DNA from 2 places in the Shewanella indica genome. Region 1 is predicted to be linked to the other one. Evidence: predicted binding sites of a transcription regulator. Region 1 holds the regulator's gene; the other holds the start of a gene.

Region 1 (7,258 bases):
TTATCGGTCTGACCATCATTGCCGTGGGCACCAGCCTGCCGGAACTGGCAGCCTGCGTAGCCGGTGTGCTCAAGAAAGAGGACGACTTGGCCATAGGCAATATTGTCGGCTCCAACCTGTTTAATATTCTGGCGGTATTGGCAATACCCGGTCTTATCGCCCCGGGCGTAATCGACGCCGCAGCGGCCGGACGCGACTTTTATATGGCTTTGGGCACCAGTTGTGCCCTGGCACTCCTGGTGCTGAGCACAGGTAAACAACGTGAACTCAAGCGCTGGCACGGTGCCTTACTACTGATAAGCTTCATTGGCTATCAATACAGCCTGTTTCAATCCCACTAGCGATGAAGGGCAAAAAGACGAGAGACAACTATGGCAGAAGCTAAGCAACTGCGCCAATGGGGCCGCAGAGTAATAGATATCGAGAAACAAGCACTGGATAACCTGTACCAGTTTGTTGATTCCCCCGAGTTCGCCCAAGCCTGCGAACTGATCCTCAACTGCAGCGGCAAGGTGATAGTGATGGGGATGGGGAAATCGGGCCATATAGGCAACAAGATTTCTGCCACCCTCGCCAGCACGGGCACCCCGGCATTCTTCGTTCACCCGGGCGAAGCCAGCCACGGCGACCTTGGAGTGTTGAGTGAAAACGATATCGTATTGGCTATCTCCAACTCGGGCGAGTCCAGCGAAATTCTAACCCTGATCCCCGTCATCAAGCGCCAGGGGATCCCTATGATCTCCATGACAGGCAAGCCAGAATCCACCATGGCTAAGCTGGCGCAGCTGCATCTATGCATCAAGGTGCCGGAAGAAGCCTGCCCGCTGGGCTTGGCCCCCACCTCCAGCACCACGGCCACCCTGGTGATGGGAGACGCCCTGGCGGTCGCCCTGTTGCAGGCCAAAGGCTTTACCAAAGACGACTTTGCCCTGTCGCATCCCGGCGGCGCTTTAGGGCGCAAACTGCTGCTCAAGGTCAGCGATGTAATGCATAAAGACGAAGAACTGCCGTTGGTCACAGAAGATATCTGTATCACAGACGCCCTGTATGAAATCTCCAAGAAGGGTCTGGGTATGACCTCAGTGGTCAATCAGCAGAAGCAGCTTGTGGGTATTTTCACCGATGGTGATTTGAGACGTGTCATCGACGCCGGAGTCAACCTGCGTACCACCAAAATAAGCGACGTCATGACCCGGGATTGCATCACCAGTGGTGACAATATCCTCGCGGCGCAGGCGCTCAAGGTGATGGACGAAAACGACATTAACGGCCTTATCGTCATCAATGGCGCCAATGAGCCGATTGGAGCACTCAATATGCTGGATATGGTCAAGGCGGGGGTTATCTGATGAGTCATCAAGGTTTTTACGGACCCATAAGCGAAGACAACTGGCAAAGAGCCGCCAAAATCAAGCTGCTTATTTGTGATGTCGACGGTGTCTTCTCCGATGGCCGTATCTATATGAGCAACAGCGGCGAAGAGCTGAAGGCCTTTCACACCCGCGATGGCTATGGAGTGCGCTCGCTGCTGTCCTGCGGCATTCAGGTGGCGGTGATCACCGGCCGCAAGTCCCAGATAGTCGAAAACCGCATGACGGCCCTGGGGGTAGACAAGATTTATCAAGGCATAGACAACAAGCTTGAGCCCTATGAGGCGCTGCTTAAACATTATGACCTCAAGCCCGAACAAGTGGCCTATATAGGTGACGACATTGTCGACCTGCCGGTGATGAAGCAAGTTGGACTGGCGGTTTGCGTGGCCGATGGCCATCCTTGGGTAAGGCAGCACTGCCACATGATCACCCAGATTACCGGCGGCCATGGTGCGCTGCGGGAGCTGGCGGATCTTATCCTGCTCAGTCAGGACAAATTTGAAAATGCCCACGGAATGAGTATATGAATAGGGTCACTCTGGCCATTATTTTGTTTTTCTCCACTGCACTTATCCTTTACTGGCAGGTGCAGAACAAGCGCAACGCCCAACAGAGCGAGGCGCCGGTGGATGTTGTGCGGCCGGACTTTGTCGCCGATGACCTGCGCTCAGTCAACTTTGACGAGCAGGGCAATGTCGCCAGCAGGGTCGCGGCGGCGCACATGGAACACTATGAAGCCAATGAGAAGACCTTCTTCAACCAACCGGTTTATCTGGTCTATCCGGACAAGGGCGAAGCGCAGTGGCGCCTGTCTGCCAACGAGGGCAGGCTCAATCGCAAGAGTAACCGAGTGGTACTTGAAAATAATGTTATCATCGACGCCATTAGCCCCAATGAACCGATCCAGAGCCTGAAAACCAGTTATGTGGAGCTGGATCTGGACACCATGATCATGACCTCAGATCGCGAGATCCTGATCGAAGGCAGAGACTTTAATATCAAGGGATCCGGCCTGTATGCCGATCTCAACGCTCAGCAAGTAAAGCTGACCAGTCAGGTGAAAGGAACCTATGAAACCAAGTAAGCTTTTTATCGGTGCCCTCTTGTGCATCACAAGCCTGTCGGCAGTGGCCATTGAAGAAGATCTGCTGCAAAAAGTCGAGATCAGCGCCGCCAATCAGTTTGCCGATATCAAAAACAAGCGCGTGGTATACGGCGGGCCTGTCACAGTCACCCAGGGCAGTTTGAAGCTGCTGGCCGATGAACTCACGGCTTACACTGAGGACAAGAGTGGCGAGCGGATCCTGGTGGCCAAGGGCTCACCTGCCACCTATACCCAGAAGCTGGAAGATGGCCGTCAGGCCAGTGCCAAGGCCAAAGAGATCCACTACAACATAGACAGCCGCATCATGACCTTGATAGGCCAAGCCAAAGTGGAACAGGACGGCAGCGAAGTAACCGCCGAGAAGATAGTCTACGACATCAACAAGCAGCAGCTGGAAGCGGAAAGCAGCGGCAAAGGCCAAGATAGGGTAACCACTGTTATCCAGCCGGAAAACTATCAGGATCTCAATAAGAAAGAACAGCAGCAGGAGCCGCAATGACCAGCACCCTGACGGCACAAAACCTGGCAAAGAGTTACAAGAAGCGCAACGTAGTCAAAGATGTCAGCCTATCGGTCAATACCGGCCAGATCGTGGGGCTGCTGGGCCCCAACGGGGCGGGCAAGACGACTACCTTCTATATGGTGGTTGGCCTGGTGCAGAGTGACAAGGGCCGTATTTTCATTGACGACGACGAGCTGACCTTGGATCCCATGCACCTGCGTGCCCGTAAAGGCATAGGCTATCTGCCACAGGAAGCCAGTATTTTCCGCAAGCTGTCGGTACATGACAACATCATGGCCGTACTGCAAACCCGCAAAGAGCTCAACAGCGACGAGCGCGAGGAACAACTCGAACAGTTGCTGGAAGAATTCCACATTACCCACATACGTGACAGCCTGGGGATGTCCCTCTCCGGCGGTGAACGCCGCCGGGTGGAAATCGCCCGGGCATTGGCCGCCAATCCACAGTTCATTCTGCTGGATGAGCCGTTCGCCGGTGTGGATCCCATCTCAGTTATCGATATCAAGAAAATCATCGAACAGCTTAAGTCCCGCGGTTTGGGGGTGCTGATCACAGACCACAATGTTCGCGAAACGCTCGACGTTTGTGAGCGAGCCTACATTGTCAGCCATGGGCAGTTGATTGCCGAGGGCACACCCGCTGAAATCTTGGACAACCAGCAAGTGCGTGCTGTGTACTTAGGCGAACAATTCAGGCTATAGTTAGGATCATGTCATCCGGCGGCAATTCCGGGTATTATAGTTTGTTATTATTGAATTTTTTCCTTGAAAAATAACGAGTAGGGATTAGCGGTATAATGAAAGCGTCACTCCAGCTCAAATTGGGTCAACAGTTGACCATGACACCTCAGTTGCAGCAGGCAATTCGCCTGCTGCAACTGTCGTCCCTTGAGCTGCAGCAGGAAATCCAGGAAGCCTTGGAAGCCAACCCTCTGTTGGAGATGGCCGAGGACAACCAGGATGACGCTATCGACGACAACCACAAGGAAAACGACGCCGGCGAATTGAGCGTCAAGCAGGAAGATGGTTCCACGGTAGAAACCTCAGAGGCATTGAACAATGAGTCTATGCCGGATGAATTGCCTATGGATACCACCTGGGATGAAGTCTTTACCGCCGCCAGCGCCTCAGGGCCGGCTATGGGCCGTGAAGATGACATGCCCTTCCAGGGTGAAACCAGCGAAGGTCTCTATGAACACCTGGAATGGCAAAAGAACCTGACCCCGTTTTCCGATACCGACGACGCCATTGCCACCGCCATCATAGATGCCATTGACGAGCAGGGCTATCTAACCCAGAGCACTGAGGAGATCCTCGAAGCCATGGGCAACCCTGAGATTGAGCTCGATGAAGTCGAGGCGGTACTCAAGCGGATCCAGCACTTCGATCCCATCGGCATCGCCTCCAGAGATCTGCGCGAATGCCTGCTGATCCAATTGCAACAGTTCAACGCCGACACCCCGCATCTGGCCGACGCCCGCTTGTTGATTGACGAACATCTGGATCTCATCGCTACCCGCGACTTTCGCACCCTAATGCGTAAGACCAAGCTCAAGGAAGATCAACTGCGTGACGCCATCAACCTTATTCAGAGCCTCAATCCCCGCCCCGGTTTGCTGGTGCAGCCGATGGACGAGGAATATGTGATCCCGGATGTCAGCGTCTGGAAGAAGAGCGGCCGCTGGGTAGTGGAGCTCAATCCGGACTGTATGCCCAAACTCGGGATCAACCAACAGTATGCTGCCATGGCCCGTAGCGCCCGCAGCCAATCAGACAGCCAGTTTATTCGTGGTCATCTTCAGGAAGCCAAATGGTTTATCAAGAGCCTGGAGAGCCGCAACGACACCCTGCTCAAGGTGGCCAACTGCATAGTGCAGTTCCAGCAGGGATTTTTTGAATATGGTGAAGAGGCCATGAAACCCATGGTACTCAACGATATTGCCGAGGCGGTCGAGATGCATGAATCGACCATCTCCAGGGTCACCACTCAAAAGTATATGCATACCCCGAGGGGAATATTTGAATTGAAGTACTTCTTCTCCAGCCATGTCGGTACCGAAGATGGCGGAGAATGCTCTTCCACGGCGATCAGGGCTTTTATCAAGAAGCTCGTGGCAGCGGAAAACCAGAAGAAACCTTTGAGCGACAGCAAGATGGCACAACTTCTGGCAGAACAGGGAATCAACGTTGCAAGACGCACCATAGCCAAGTATCGCGAGGCTATGATGATACCACCGTCGAACCAGCGTAAGAGTTTATAAATCCACAGTTGGAAATTGGAGGAATCTTTCTATGCAAATCAACCTGACAGGACATCATATCGAGATCACCGACTCACTGCGTGACTATGTGGAAAGTAAGTTTTCGAAACTTGAACGCCATTTCGAACAGATCAATAATGTGCACGTTGTGCTCAATGTACAAAAACTGCAACAGATTGCCGAAGCCAAGATCAACCTCACAGGCGGCGAAGTCTATGCAACTTCTGAACATGCCGACATGTATGCCGCCATCGACGTTCTGATTGATAAATTGGATCGTCAGGTCATTAAACATAAAGAAAAGCTGACAAAACACTAACGATGGAACTGAGTACCATCCTGCGGCCGGAGTGCACTACCTGTGCCACTCCGGGCAGTAAGAAAAAGGTACTGGAGCTAATTAGCGATCTCGCCAGCGCCCAGTACCCCACCCTTTCCTCTCAAGCGATTTTTGAAAGCCTTTTGGCCCGCGAAAAGATGGGGAGCACAGGTATAGGTAATGGTATTGCGATTCCGCATGGCCGGCTGCCTGATATCACAGAGCCGATTGCCGTGCTGGTCAAATGCGAAGAGCCTATCGCCTTCGATGCCATAGACAACCAACCGGTGGACATACTGTTCGCCCTTCTGGTTCCCGCAGATCAATGCCAACAACATCTGAGTACCCTGTCTGCCATGGCTGAAAAGCTCAGCGACAAAGCAATACTCAAGCAGTTGCGTAAATCCCGCGATGAAACAGAACTCTATCAGGTGATCACAGGATGAAACTCGCTATAGTCTCAGGCCGCTCCGGTTCCGGAAAATCCGTTGCCCTCAGGGTACTCGAAGACCTGGGTTACTACTGTGTGGATAATCTGCCCCTGCCCATGATAGGCAGCCTGCTGGAAAACCTCCGAGGCAGCAATGATCTGGTCGCCATCAGCATAGATGTGCGCAACATGCCGGATCAGGAAAAAGTGCTGGAAAAACAGTTGGCGGCACTGCCGGAAAACACCCAACTGACCAGCTTCTTCCTCAACGCTTCCGATAAAGTACTCCTTAAACGCTACAGCGAAACCCGCAGATTACACCCCCTATCCAAGAGCACTGTCTCGCTGCAAGATGCCATCAAGCACGAAGGTAAGTTGCTGGAGCCTATGTCGAAACTGGTGGATCACTACATAGATACCTCGGCACTGAATATCTATGAACTCAGTGACAAAGTACGGGAAATTCTGCTGGGTAGCGTCGACAAAGAGTTGGTGATCAACTTCGAATCGTTCGGCTTCAAGCACGGCATGCCCCAGGAAGCCGACTTCATGTTTGATGTGCGCTTTCTGCCCAACCCTCACTGGGAACCGGCGCTCAGGCCGCTGACTGGGCTGGATGAGCCGGTACAGGAATTCCTTATCCGTCAGCCACTGGTGAACAAATTTATCTGGCAGATAGAGAATCTGCTGGAAACCTGGCTACCGCACCTTGAACGCAACAACCGCAGCTATCTCACCATAGCCATAGGTTGCACCGGCGGCCAGCATAGATCTGTCTATGTCGCCGACCAGCTGGCCAAGCGTTTTGGCAACAGCAAACACAAGGTACAGGCCCGCCACAGAGAGCTGGGCAATGGCAAAGGTTGAACGGGAAGTCACCATAGTCAACAAGCTGGGCCTGCATGCCCGCGCCGCCACTAAGCTGGCGGTGCTGGCCAGCGAGTTCGAAGCCGATATCACTCTGATCCAGGGCGAGAAAAAGGCCTCGGCCGCCAGCGTGCTTGGGCTCTTGATGCTGGAAACCGGTCAAGGCAAAACCATACGCCTTATTGCCGAAGGCCCGGATGCCGAACCCGCAATGGATGCCATCTGCGCTCTGATAAACGCCCGTTTCGACGAAGCCAGCTGAAGTCTTAGGGAAAGACACAACACAGCAGGCAGTACGGTAAGCCGACGCAGAGCACGCGTGGGACTTGCTCGCCCCTTCCTTAGCACTGCACTCTTTGTTTCTATAACTCCCCTGTCTTG
Region 2 (7,258 bases), 2.5 Mb from region 1:
GCCAGTTCATGAGTAAATCCCATCTCCTTGGGGTTGGCTATTGGACCTGCGGCCTGTTCCTTGAGATCTTTGGCGCGGCCATCCCAGAACTGTGCCAGCATATAATCGGCGTTCAATACGGTAGGCGAGTTGATAGGGCCTTCTTGCCAGGCATGACCGATAGAGGTTGGCAGGGCATCTACCCCTCCCATTGAAAGATTGTGACATGAATTACAGGAGATAAACCCGGACTTTGATAATCTGGGTTCGAAGTAAAGCATTTTTCCGAGTTCGACTTTTTCCGGCTCGGTGATTTTCACCGGCTTGATAATTTCGATAGGCTCAGCCGCCTGAGCCGCAGTCATCCCGAGGGCTGCCGTTACAGCCATGACCAGTGCTTGATATCTCATTGCTATCACCTCTAATAGGCTTACTTTGTGTGTGGTTATTTGCCCATCATAGTGATAGAAGGAGAGCTTTGACAGCTGTTAATATCGATTGGCTCTATCGTTGATTTAGATAGGTTTTTTGTGATGATTACCGCGGTTTTAGCCTCCAATTTTAGCTATCTTACCCAAATCGAACTTTTTCACATTTTCATCTCTCGTCACACTTTGATTTAAAGTGTGCGGTAAGCTGTGTTTTTTTGTGTCCGGCGCTGATTGAGACTGGTAGCTGCCAGGCGTCGACAAGCTATACTCTGTTAACTTCCGGAATGCTTATGGGGTTGGCCTTGGCAAATGGAGTGGCATTATGGCAAAAACAGCTATTACCTTTTTCGGCCGTTCTGCGCTGCACGTCCTCTTGTTGTTGCTACTTTATAGTGGCAGCTCTTCTGTGCGCGCCGATACCCTGCAATTGAGCTCGCTTAATTGGCCCCCCTACACAGGTCAGATGTTGCAACAACAGGGAGCCTGTGTTGCCGTTGTCAAGGCGGCACTGGCCGCCATGGGCCATGAACTCAAAATTAATTTTTACCCCTGGAGCCGGGCAGTGAAGTTGGCAGGCATGCCCGGATCTCCCTATCTTGGTTACTTTCCAGAGTATTATCACCAAAGCGATAAGTTTATCTTTTCCAAGCCATTAGGCTTTAGTCAATTGGCCTTGGTGGAGCAATCCCAGCGGCCAGTGAGCTGGCAACAGTTGCAGGACTTGCAGCGTTACAATCTCGGGGTGGTCAAGGATTATGTTAATACCGAAAGTCTGGATCGGGCCATGGACTCAGGCCGGCAACCCTTCGAGCTGGCCAATTCCGATGAACAAAACCTTCGCAAATTGGCGGCCGCCAGAATTGATGCCGTGGTGATCGATGCCAATGTCTATCGTTACCTGCTGCGGCAAAAGGGGATGGAGGAGTTGGAGGGCAAACTTAAACTGAATCGGCAACTGCTGGCCAGCAAGGGCTTGCTGGTGGCTTTTCGAAATTCTGCAGAGGGACAACGCTGGCGGGATATTTTCGACCAGGGGCTGGCCCGTATCGATGCCAAGAGCATATTGGAGCAACACTTAAAGTATCATTGAGTTGTCATCCAAAGCGGCTAAATTGAGCACTTTACCCCAGATGGACGTGTCTGTGACAGAAAGTGCCTATGAGCTTGAACTGCTTGCCGAGCTGGAGCATAAATACCAGCAACACTTGAATGCCAGGTCTTTGGCCCAAGTCGGCTTTGCCGGGAAGACGCACGATGTGCGGGCGCTGGAGCTGGGGAACCCAAACGCCAGGGTGCCCACAGTGCTGTTCGTCGGCGGCGTTCACGGGATAGAGCGCATCGGCAGCCAGGTGATACTGGCGCTTCTTGGCAGCCTGTTGACCCGCTGCAGTTGGGATAAACATCTGCAGTTGATGTTAACTCAGATACGGCTGGCGTTTGTACCTGTGTTGAATCCCATCGGCCTTATCCGGGGAACTCGCGCCAATGGCAATGGGGTCGATTTGATGCGCAATGCTCCCATAGATGCCCGCGGCTCAGTGACTTTTATGGTCGGCGGTCAACGGCTTTCCCGCCATCTTCCCTGGTATCGGGGCCGCAGCAATCAGCTGGAAGCCGAGACCCGGGCGATTATTGACTACAGTAATGATCTTATGGCCCGCGGCAGCAGCTTGATTGTGCTCGATGCTCACTCAGGTTTTGGCCTGGTGGATCATATCTGGTTTCCCTTTGCCTGTAAGGACACGCCTTTTGCCCGCTTGGGGGAGGTGTATCATCTAAAGCAGTTGTTCGAAATGAGCTACCCCCATCATTGTCATTATCATATTGCGCCTCAAAGCCGCTTCTATCGCACCCACGGCGATATTTGGGATTATTTGGTCAGTTGTAACCCCCAAGTGCCTTTCCTTCCTTTAACGCTGGAAATGGGCTCCTGGGCCTGGGTTAAAAAGAATCCCAGGCAATTGCTGCGCTTCTCCGGTTATTTCAACCCTCAAAAGCAGCACAGGCTGCAGCGTATTTTACGGCGTCACTTTACCCTGATGCAGTTCTTGCTCGATGTGGGGTATGCTCAGGTACTGGAACAACTGCCTGAACTTCATCGACATCACCTGGACTATCAGGCACGAAACTTTTGGTATCCACAAGCGGCGGAGAAACCAAGTCATGACTGAGCAGCAAACCTGGGTGCTGATCCGTGGCCTGATGCGCGATAAACGTCATTGGCAAGCCTTTGCCGATAATCTGCTGGCGTTGGGGTTTCGGGTGGAGCTCATCGATCTACCTGGAAATGGCGATAGGGTGGCGGATATCAGCCCCTGGGATATTCAGGATTATGCCGACTTTGTTGCAGATGAACTACTGCGGCGCAAGGTGGCTAAATGCCGAATATTGGCTATTTCCATGGGCGCCATGGTGGCTATGGCACTTGCCGGGAAAAATGACGCTGAAGATGGCCGCCAAAAGGAGTTTCAGATTGAGGGGCTTTTATTGCTCAACAGCAGCGCCGCCGATCTTTCGCCTTGGTATCAGAGATTTCGGCTGCAAGCCCTACTACAAGCCTTGTGCTTCAGAGTCAAAGGTGAGGGCATTCAATGGCGCGAGGCGACGATTCTTGCGCTTACCAGTCTTGCCCATGCCAAAGACAAGTCTCTGTGCCGTCACTGGAGCCAACTGGCGCTTGAGGCCAAAACTACACTCGCCAATGGCCTGCGACAAATTGTTGCCTCGGCCCGCTTTCGCTCACCGGCTAACTTGCGGATGCCGGCAGTCATTGTTTATGGCTGTGATGATCGCCTGGTTTCGCCCAAGTGCAGCGTTCGCCTGGGGGCCAAATATCGGCAAAAGCCGATTCCTTTTTGCCGCTGCGGTCATGATGTGGCGTTGGATAGGCCTGAGTTATTGCTGGAGTTGGTGCAGCGTTTGAGTCGACAAACGCCTTAGACTTGCTTGGGGAAGTTTGAGCCCAGGTCAAAATCGAGTCAGATATCCGACCTGGGCTTTGTGATTAGTGGGAGGCGACCACTGTCTTGCCTATGGGCGTTAAAGAAAGCAAGGCCAGCTTCAGATGCTGAATGCCAAAAGGTATGCCTATGATGGTGACAAAGCAGGCCAGGGCGTGGGTCAGGTGGCCTATCGCCAACCAAATTCCGAACAGCAGGAACCAGATGATGTTGCCGACCATACCCAGGGCGCCGGTGCCCAAGTCTTCGCGGCCAGAGAGCCTGTCGCGGTTGATATGCTCCTGACCGAAGGGCCAGAATGCCAGTTCACCTATGACAAAACAGGCGCGGCCGAATGGGATACCTATGATACTGATAAAACAGAGCAAGCCGACAAACCACCAGGCCAGTCCCATGACAAAGCCGCCAAGAATAAACCAGGCAATATTAAAAATAAGACGCAAAATAGCCATTGAGTGCTCCTTTAAATGGCAGATCAGCCGCACAGTTTTACTGTAAAGCTTGGGGATATTTCGATTAATAGCCAGAAGCGTGCCATAATTATAACCTGTTGAATAATATGGGTTGTTGCTATTTCTAAGCCTGGGCGGATGGCGGGGATTGGTGATTTATACCAATAAGTGGCGATAATCATCACAGAGTGAAGCCGCAATGAATTAGCTACCAAGCCATCACTTGGTTGGCATAAAGCCTACTGGTGCCTGTGAGGATTTGTGGCCTGAACCCTGTCCTCCTTGGCGGCAAACACATACAATAGCTATCCCTTGCACACCTTAGCCTTGAAATATATCGCCACTGCCATGCCTTTAGCCGATTTCAAACTGGATAAAACCCCGGTTCAAGCCTTTGAGTTTCGGGGACATCAGCTGTTTATCAAGCGCGATGATCTACTTCATCCCAGTTTCAGTGGTAATAAGGCGCGCAAGTTCCGTTATTTCCTCGACCATGACTTTCCCGGTATCAAGCGCCTGATAGGTTATGGCTCGGCCCAGGCCAACTCACTCTACTCTATGGCGGCGCTGGCCAAACTCAAAGGTTGGCAGCTGGACTTTTATGTGGATCACCTGCCGGACTGGTTGCAGCAGCGCCCCCTGGGTAACTATCGCGCCGCGTTGGAATTGGGCGCACGGGTGATTGCCGTAAAGAATACGCCCAAGGCCGAGTTGATGACCGGCATGACCCTGGAGAACTTTGTCAGGCAGCATATTGTACCTGAGTGCGAGCACAGCCTGTTCGTTCCCGAAGGGGGCCGCTGTAGTTATGCCGAATACGGCGTAGCTCAGTTGGGCGCCGAGATTTTACAGTGGCAGCAGCAACAGGCTGCCCATAACCTCAAGCTGTTTCTGCCATCGGGAACTGGTACAACGGCACTGTTTCTACAGAAGTATTTTTGTGAGCAACAGGCTGATATTGAAGTGCTGACCTGCGCCGTGGTCGGCGGAGACAGTTACCTCAAGACCCAGTTGCTTGAGTTATCGCCCGATGAGGCATTGCATCCAACTATTGTTACACCCGAGCGTAAGTATCATTTTGGCAAGTGTTACCCCGAGTTTTACCAACTTTGGCAAGAGCTGGAGCAAAGCGGTATCCGCTTTGAGCTTTTGTACGATCCGCTCGGCTGGCAAGTGTTGCTCGACTTCTTGCAACGTGAGGGCGACTGCCAGGTACTGTATCTGCATCAGGGGGGGCTCCTTGGTAATGAGTCCATGCTTCCCAGATACAGGCGTAAATTCGGTTGAGTGGGAACCTTGACTTCAGATCAGCTGGTTGCGCTTGAGGATCTTATGAGTACGCTCTGCCAAACGTTGCAAGGATTTGAGATCGGCAAGCCCAGGCACCTCGTCATCGAGACGGGACTCCCAAAAGCATACCTCAGTGTCCAACATCTCCAACATTTTCTTGGAGCAACCCAGGCATTTCCCACCGCATAGGCTGGCTTCCGGCAAATTTAGTGGAATACAACGCCGGATCTCGCCCAGCAATGAACGCATCGCTTCCGTGGTATTCGGTTTAATGGATCCGGGTTTAGTCGCGCTGCTTTTAGCGGCTGTGATGGATTGATTCAAGACAACACCGACAGATGAATTTGTTAAGCATCAGCTTAATTCAAGTGGAAGGCTTGGATAATGATCTGGCGCTTGATTTGCTGTTTATCGCCATTTGGTCAGGCTGCTTCCCGGGATCACGGGAAAAGGCCTTGACCAAATGTGATGTTTACCCGATTGCTGCTGGATAACAGTCCAATCTGCCTGAGCGCTCGATACAGTGAGAGGATAGGGGTATCGAGTGGGTATTTCGACAGTCTTACTTATTGGCGCTCAGCAACCACTTCATAAACTTGAGGGTTTCTGTACGCTTTGAGAAGGTTTGCTTCTTCTTGCCTTTGCTGTCGGTAAAGGCGATTGAGTTTTTGTTGATGGAAATTGAATCTACAGGAAAACTTACTGCGATTTCATGTCCGTTTACTTTGTATGACATAGGCCACACTCCTTATTTCTGTTAGCGCCGGTATTGGCGTATATAATCTTAACTATAGAAAATCCTTAGCATTTATTGCGAAAGATGCGTTGCTTGACTATTGAATGTACCCAGTTTGTCACCCTTTATCAAGCCCCCCGATAGACTGAAGTGCATAAAGGCACTTCGGGTGTCAGTAGAACATCAGACCATCGCCGCAGCACAGAGTTCACCACAGCTGTGTGACATTTCAATTAAACTCAAGAATTATTAACTGAACGGACTTACTTAAGAGGCCTGGAGCGAGATGGGACGAGCTGAGGATACCTTAATAATTCAGCTTATTGTATAGATAATTTACTACAAGTCAAGCAGTATAAATATTGGGCCGACATATCCGGAACTACATGTTTCTGCTACTCTTTTTTCTGATGGTGCCAATGGTTCCCTGACGCACTTTGGCTTGAACACAACTTGAAGTGATTACACCGGATGGATTGGTACCTTACCTTATAGTGGCAAGGAGTGCGTTAATGAATAGAGTGTTGATTGGCATAGGATTATTTATTCTTTTGCTCTGGCCAGGGTTGTGCCCGGCGGTCGAACCTGAGCCGGAAACGTCAAGCGAGCAAAGTGCTGCTGGGGCTTATGAGTACCGCGATCCCTTGCTCCGGGATACCCCCAGAGGTGCCCTGCAGGGCTTTATGCATTATGCCCGAGAAGGGGATTATCAAACCGCGGCCGAGTATCTGGATCTGCGTTTTCTTCCCGCCGGTATGACTGCGGAGCAGGGGCCACTCTATGCCAAGCAGTTGCTGGCGATTATCGAGCGTAATCTCTGGCTCAATCCTCAGGAGCTTGATGATACCCCAGAGGGTAAAACCGACGACAAGCTGCCCGCTTACCGGGAGGGGTTTGCCCGTTTGGAAGCCGAAAAAAAGGCCTATCAGCTCCTGTTGCAGCGGGTGCCGAGCTCTGAATACGGCAGTCTGTGGAAGGTTTCCAATGCCACGGTTGCCAAGCTCCCAAAACTTTACCAGGCCTTGGGCTATGGCCCTGTGGTGGAGTGGTTTATCGAGCACATTCCTGAAGGACGCCTGTTTACCCTGAATCTTTGGGAATGGGCCATGATGCTGGCCTATCTGGCGCTGGCATTCTTATTCGTGGTACCTGTGACCTGGTTGCTGCAATGGCCACTTTCACGTTCATCACACCCGCTCAAGGCTGAATTGGGCGCCTTTATTCGCGGCCCACTCAGGTTCTTTGCCGCTGTGGCACTCGATAGGGCCATGCTTGCCAACAGTACCTTGAGCGCTGCGATGCAGGAGATAGTCAACACAGGCTTTTTCTTTATTCTGGCCACGGTTTGGTTGATATGGGCGCTGGTGGGGCTGGCACAGAGCAGTCTTAGGGAGCGCTGGATAGCCAAAG

What was found. The regulator sigma-54, encoded in region 1, starts transcription at its own class of promoters, with help from an activator protein. The targets are predictions, from matches to a motif close to GTTGGCACGNNNNTNGNNT.
Region 2: the regulator sigma-54 is predicted to act here: its motif matches at 3,891-3,909, upstream of SIL79_RS15155 (YccF domain-containing protein).

Annotation. Positions count from the first base shown of each region.
Region 1 is NZ_JAWXXR010000001.1:925,621-932,878, forward strand. Features, by position in the region: gene SIL79_RS04250 (calcium/sodium antiporter) at 1-341, shown strand, start outside; gene SIL79_RS04255 (KpsF/GutQ family sugar-phosphate isomerase) at 372-1,349, shown strand; gene kdsC (3-deoxy-manno-octulosonate-8-phosphatase KdsC) at 1,349-1,900, shown strand; gene lptC (LPS export ABC transporter periplasmic protein LptC) at 1,897-2,457, shown strand; gene lptA (lipopolysaccharide transport periplasmic protein LptA) at 2,444-2,977, shown strand; gene lptB (LPS export ABC transporter ATP-binding protein) at 2,974-3,702, shown strand; gene SIL79_RS04280 (RNA polymerase factor sigma-54) at 3,798-5,261, shown strand; gene hpf (ribosome hibernation promoting factor) at 5,293-5,580, shown strand; gene ptsN (PTS IIA-like nitrogen regulatory protein PtsN) at 5,583-6,026, shown strand; gene rapZ (RNase adapter RapZ) at 6,023-6,877, shown strand; gene SIL79_RS04300 (HPr family phosphocarrier protein) at 6,864-7,139, shown strand.
Region 2 is NZ_JAWXXR010000001.1:3,394,498-3,401,755, forward strand. Features, by position in the region: gene SIL79_RS15135 (cytochrome-c peroxidase) at 1-389, opposite strand, end outside; gene SIL79_RS15140 (substrate-binding periplasmic protein) at 733-1,500, shown strand; gene SIL79_RS15145 (M14 family zinc carboxypeptidase) at 1,553-2,581, shown strand; gene SIL79_RS15150 (alpha/beta fold hydrolase) at 2,574-3,350, shown strand; gene SIL79_RS15155 (YccF domain-containing protein) at 3,415-3,822, opposite strand; gene SIL79_RS15160 (pyridoxal-phosphate dependent enzyme) at 4,171-5,109, shown strand; gene SIL79_RS15165 (hypothetical protein) at 5,125-5,361, opposite strand; gene SIL79_RS15170 (hypothetical protein) at 5,675-5,848, opposite strand; gene SIL79_RS15175 (mechanosensitive ion channel family protein) at 6,361-7,258, shown strand, end outside.